One region of the Coriobacterium glomerans PW2 genome, then DNA from elsewhere that is predicted to be linked to it. Evidence: predicted binding sites of a transcription regulator. Region 1 holds the regulator's gene; the other holds the start of a gene.
What was found. Region 1 encodes NrdR, which represses ribonucleotide reductase genes. Its sites were predicted from a motif close to AAACACNATATATNGTGTTT; they were not measured.
Positions count from the first base shown of each region.

Region 1 (3,146 bases):
ACCGGTGCAAACCGCGATCAGGGAATACACGATGAAGCCGAGACCGATCCCCGTTGAAATCGAATAGGTCAACGGAATCCCGATGATGGTGACAAAGGCGGAGATACCATCTAAAGGCTTATCAAAATCGATATCGGCAACGACGCTCATCATCAGATATCCGACCAGAACAAGGGCACCGCAGGTCGCAGCTGAAGATACAACAGCGATGACCGGGGAGAAGAACGCTGCGACCAAAAACAAACAACCACAGACAACGGAGGTCAGTCCTGTGCGCCCGCCGTCTGCGGCACCTGAGGCCGACTCCATAAAAGTCGTGCATGAAGAGGAACCCACGAACCCGCCGAGCGCCGCAGCGATCGAATCGATCAGAAGAATACTGCGGATATCCTCCACATTTCCGTCTCGGTCGAGAAAGTCCCCTTGTTTTGCCACGGCGACAACCGTTCCCATCGTGTCAAAGAAATCGGAGAGCATGATGGAGAAAACGAATACGAGCAGCGTCGGGCTCACGAACACCTTGAGGATCGCCATCCCCGATCCGTCCTGTGCGGTTTGAAACGGTGCGCCGAATGTCGTGAAGTTCGGCAGCTGCAAGATTCCCTGCGGGATCGCGGTGACGCCGAGCGGTATGCCGGCGAGTGAGGCGATGAGAATGCCGATCAGAAGGGCGCCGCGAACGTGAAATACAAATAGAACGAACGTCACGAGAACCGAGAGAGCCCCGACCATGAACTGAGGTGAGTACACCGAGCCGAAACCGATCAGCGTGGACTCGTTGTTCACGACGATGCCACCGTTGATCAGACCGAGCAAGGCGATGAAGATGCCGAGTCCAACCGCTATCGCGCGTCGAAGCGAGATGGGAACCGCATCCATGATGGCCTCGCGCAGACCGCACAGGACAAGACCGGTGATGATGATCCCCTCGAGGAAAATGACGCCCATAGCGACTCGCCAGTCACCGCCGCTCGCCGCAGTGAGCGAGAAGGCGACGACCGCGTTGATCCCCATGCCCGATGCGCACGCGAGCGGGCGATTCGTGCAGACCCCCATGAGAATCGTCATGACACCGGCCGCAAAGCATGTCGAGGTCACAGCGGCCTCTGCAGAAACACCTGCCGCAGCCAGCAGAGATGGATTCACTGCGATGATGTAGGACATGGCCAAAAACGTTGTCACACCTGCACGCACCTCGGTACCCGAACTCGAATTGCGTTGCGTGTATCTGAAGAATCTCTCAAGCATGTGGTTATCCTCGGTTTCGTTTTTCGATCGCATCGAGCTACATCGTGCCGCTCGACCCGAACCCACCTGTACCGCGTTGCGTTTCATCAAGGGTTTCAACTTCGATGAGCCGTATCGCGGGCACCTCCTGAATCACAAGCTGCGCGATGCGCTCTCCGCGCTCGATGCAAATGGACTCGCGCGGATCGAGGTTCACGGCGATGACCTTGATCTCTCCGCGGTAATGAGCATCGATGAGACCAGGCGAGTTCGCGATGGAGAGCCCCCGTTTGAGCGCCATGCCGCTCCTGGGCTGAACAAAGCCCGCATAGCCCTCAGGCAAAGCGATCGCGAGACCGGTGGAGACGAGCGATCGCTCGTGCGGACCGAGCTCGATCGTTTCGCTGGCGCGAAGGTCGAGCCCCGCATCGCCGGCGTAGGCGTAGGACGGAAGCTCGACCGACGGATCGAGACGCTTGATAGAGACCGATACGCATGCCATATTCTCACCTTAACTTGTCAAGTTCCTGAAGGAACTCATCGATATCCTGAAAATCACGATACACCGAGGCAAACCGCACATAGGCGACCTTATCAAGCCGCTCGAGCCGCTTGAGGACCATATCGCCGATCTCGCGCGAGTGTATGGAGGCGAACGTTCCAGCCCGCAACTCGCGCTCGATATCATCAATGAGAGAATTCAGCGATTCAAGGCTGATCGAGCGCTTCACCGTGGCACGCGTGAGACCGACGAGCAGTTTGTTGCGATCAAACGGTTGTCTCAACCCATTGCTTTTGATTACCTCGATTGGATCTTCGCAGCGTTCATAGGTTGTGAAGCGATATCCGCAATCTAGACATTTTCGACGACGCTTTATCGCGTTGGTCGTCTCATGCATCCGCGAGTCCACGACGTGGGTTTCCTCGCTGCCGCATTTGGGACAGCGCATCCAGACCTCCTCAAAATCGGAAACGAGGTAAGAATACCACGACTCCCCCCAGATAGATCACAAAAAGGTTTTGATTCGAGGGTTGAGATCATATATCGGGAGACGCACGGACATCATGGAAGTCATGTGGTCCCGCGGGAACGACGAGCCGTGCACCCGGCTGTATCGTCGCGGAACCCAAGTCGTTCCAGCTGCGAATGATCTCGCAGACATCAGCCGTCCCGAGGCCCTCGATGGGATGCTCGCAAGCGAGCGACCACAAGCTGTCCCCTTGAACGATTTGGGTCGCGCTCCGCGACGCGTGATCGCGCGCTGACTCGTAGCGGCCGCGCGCACCACCGATAACACCCAAGCCGGCAGCGAATACCGCGCCCGCGAGCAAGCTGACGAACAAGACCGTGATAACCTCGCGCGCGATATGCTTGCCAGTCACGCGCAGCGACGCGACAGGTGAGCAAGCTGAAGGATGAGAGAGACCGCCGGAAAGCACCTTGAAGGTCGGGCGCGGCTCGCTTGATCCAAGTGATGGGAAACGATCTTGGACGGCGACGTAAGATTCAATCATCAAAGTTCCCTTCAAATGCTGAATTGAGATCGCTCTATCGCATTGGTAAGACAAAGTGCTGGCATAGGAACGAATGTTCGTATACAATTATCTTCGAACAGTTGTTCTTGTCAAGCATAAATAGAACATATGTTTGTTTTTCGACGTGAGAAAGGTGAACATCGTGCGCAAGATCACAAAGAGACAGCAGCAGATCTATGATTTCATTCGCTCATATCAGCTTGAGAAGGGCTATCCGCCGAGTGTTCGCGAGATGGCCGCCGCCGTGGGGCTCTCCTCTCCCTCCACGGTCCACGCCCATCTGAGTGCACTCGAAGACCATGGATTCATAAAACGAGATGCGACAAAGCCACGGGCCTTGGAGCTTTTCAACGAGGACGGAAGCTCAGCCAAGCTCGCCGAGG
Region 1 covers NC_015389.1:1,118,508-1,121,653, forward strand. The annotation lists gene CORGL_RS04950 (NCS2 family permease) at 1-1,248, opposite strand, end outside; gene dut (dUTP diphosphatase) at 1,286-1,729, opposite strand; gene nrdR (transcriptional regulator NrdR) at 1,734-2,177, opposite strand; gene CORGL_RS04965 (LysM peptidoglycan-binding domain-containing protein) at 2,266-2,742, opposite strand; gene lexA (transcriptional repressor LexA) at 2,903-3,146, shown strand, end outside.

Region 2 (3,146 bases), 310 kb from region 1:
CGCCAGGCTGCTCGCCGGCCGACAGCTTGAGCTCGCGCATCTTCTTCTCGGAGATGTAGTCGGGCACCATGCGCTTGGCGGTGCACTTGGCAGCCATCTGCGTGAGATAGAAGAAGGGCGCGCCCTCCTCGACGTTATCCTCTTCAAGCACATAGATGAGCTTGGGAAACGCCGGTGTGATCCATACGCCGGCCTCGTTTTTCACACCCTCGTAGCGCTGCCGGAGCGTCTCCTCGATGATCATGGCCAGATCGCGCTTCTCGTCTGCGGAGCGCGCCTCGTTGAGGTACATGAACACGGTCACGAACGGCGCTTGTCCGTTGGTGGTCATGAGGGTGACGACCTGGTACTGGATGGTCTGAACGCCGCGACGGATCTCGTCGCGCAGCCGATCCTCGACCACCTTCGAGATATCGTCCTCGTCTGCATGCGCACCGAGCTCGGCGAGCTCGCGCTCGACCTCGCGGCGGATCTTGCGTCGTGAAACTTCCACGAAGGGGGCCAGATGCGTCAGCGAGATGGACTGCCCGCCGTACTGGTTCGAAGCGACCTGCGCGATGATCTGCGTGGCGATGTTGCACGCCGTCGAGAAACCGTGCGGCTTCTCGATGAGCGTGCCGGAGATGACGGTGCCGTTCTGCAGCATATCATCGAGGTTGACGAGATCGCAGTTGTGCATATGCTGCGCGAAGTAGTCCGAATCATGGAAATGGATGATACCCTCATTGTGCGCTTTCACGATGTCGCGCGGCAGCAGGACGCGCGCGGTGAGATCCTTGGAGACCTCACCGGCCATGTAGTCGCGCTGCACAGAGTTGACCGTGGGATTCTTATTCGAGTTCTCCTGCTTGACCTCTTCGTTGTTGTGCTCGATGAGCGACAGGATCTTGTCATCGGTCGTGTTCTTCTGGCGCTTCAGGCCCTGCAGGTAGCGGTAGATGATGTACCTGCGCGCGACCTCGAAGCGATCGAGCGCCATGATCTCATCCTCGACGAGATCTTGGATCTCCTCGACTGAAACGGTGTGCCCGGCGCGCTCGCAGGCTTCCGCGACGTTTTGCGACGCATAGATCACCTGGCGCTCGGTGAGGCGGTCGGCCTCCTTCACTTCCTTGTTGGCACCTCGGATGGCGCTCGATATCTTATCGACATCGAACGCGACCTCTACCCCGCTTCGCTTGATGATCTTCATGCGGTCCCCATTCATGTGTTGTACGGTCTCATATGGGGCACGGTTATCGGGCGCGCCCCGCCGGACTTTATAATACCCTAGCGAGGTAACTATATAGAGTAAAACTAAAATTCAAAAACACAATATATTGTGATATTTCCCTCATAAGCACTAGGGGAAAACCTCAGGTGAGATGCGCCGCCGCGGTCGCGAAGCGGCCTCGAGCGATGAGGATTCGCTGCCGCAAGCAGGCAACGTCATGGGCGACGGACATGCGCCCGTGCGACGGGCGGCCGCTCCATGCATGGTGCGGCCGCCCGCTGCCGTCGAGCACATGACCCCAGCGCAAACACGGACGCACGTGCAGAGCCGAGAGCCGAGAGCCTATTTCACGCTCGGCGTTCCACCGCTGCTGTTGAGAAGCGACAGCTCGGTGGGCGAAGGCTGCTCGGTGGCGTTTTTCGCGGCACCATAGGGTGTCGAGGTATCATCGCCGGCCAAGATATCCTTCACCGTCTCCTGGATCTTTTTCACGTCGACGATGTTCACGTCCTTGCCGTCCTGTTTGCCGAAGCTCTCAACCGGCAACGTGTAGAACCGCATGTCCGCTCCACCGATCTTCTTCACCATGGAGTAAAGACTCAATAGAGAGAGATTCTTGTCGAACACCATGCTCGTCTGGGCGATCTTGACCAAAGGATCGACCTTGCCGACATCGCCCAAGCCCATCGATTTCAACTTGTTCAGCACGGCGATGATGAAGACCTGCTGGCGGCGCGTGCGATCCAGATCGGTGAAGTTGATGTCGTGGACGTTGTCGCGACGCTGCCGCACGAAGGCGATGGCATCTTTGGCAGATAGCTCATGGGTGCCCGCGGTCAGCTTGATGCCCGCATAGGTCACATCCTCGGTGTCGTTGTTGACCGTGACGGTGATGGGCTCCATAACCTTGGCGACCTCGTAGAACGCACCCATCGTCACCTCGATGAAGTGGTTGATGCGCACACCGAGAAACGCGTCGACCGCAGCGATCTCGGCCTTGCGTCCGGCATCGCGGGCGGCCTGGTAGGCATCGTCGTCGGACTTGCCCTCCTTCGCGTTCTGGTTCTGCTTCTCAGCGAACGCCAGTCCGTAGGCCTCCTTTATCTTGGATTTGCTCTGCCCGTAGGGTTTGCCGGGCAGATCGACGTAGTCGTCACGTGGGATCGAAATCGCGGTGATGCCTGAACCGTCCTTGGGGATATGTACATAGATCAAGACATTCGAATTGAGGCCGCCATCGTTCTCGCCGCCGGCGTGCAGGGCCTGGTAGGTCTCCTCGGACAGCGGCTGCCCGTTGACGTCGACGCGCGAATCGAGCCCCATGATGAGCATGTCGATGTCCTCGCTTTGCGGCCCATCGTAGATCGGGAGCGCATCCGAGCGCTTGAGCCCGCCATCAGCACTGACAATATAATATGCTCCATAGGCGACCCCGGCGAGCGCCATGAGAAAAACCATGGCCACACCGATGATGATGCGACGACGAGCGCGGTGGGGCCGGACCGGATTCGCCGGACGGCGCGCGCGCGACCCGTTCCCGGCCAGATACGGGTTGTGCGGGTTATAGCGACTGTAGGCCTGATACGAGCTGTCCGGCATCGCACCTCTCGTCGTCCGCGACGCCGGAACGATACCGGCGCGCGAATCGAGCGCCCGTCTCCGCGCGGGCTGCGCGTGAGATCCCCGCGAGGGCTGGCGATCGTGGCCGCCGCGCCGGCGATCCTGGGTGTTCCTACCATTCTGTCTGCGCAACGCTGCCTCCCTAGCCATCGGATGACAAGTCCAGGTTCACTCGACATCTGCTCATTCAAGACCGCCAGCCAGCTCGCGCGACCGATATGTTCGCATCGAGATGATCCGGCTGAAACGCCATCTTGTCGCGACGCGGCGGCCTGTCCTCACGAAAGCCTACCTTTTTCTTCTCTCTGACGGT
Region 2 covers NC_015389.1:807,535-810,680, reverse strand. The annotation lists gene nrdD (anaerobic ribonucleoside-triphosphate reductase) at 1-1,192, opposite strand, end outside; gene CORGL_RS03470 (LCP family protein) at 1,556-2,983, opposite strand.
Region 2: the regulator NrdR is predicted to act here: its motif matches at 1,308-1,327, upstream of nrdD (anaerobic ribonucleoside-triphosphate reductase).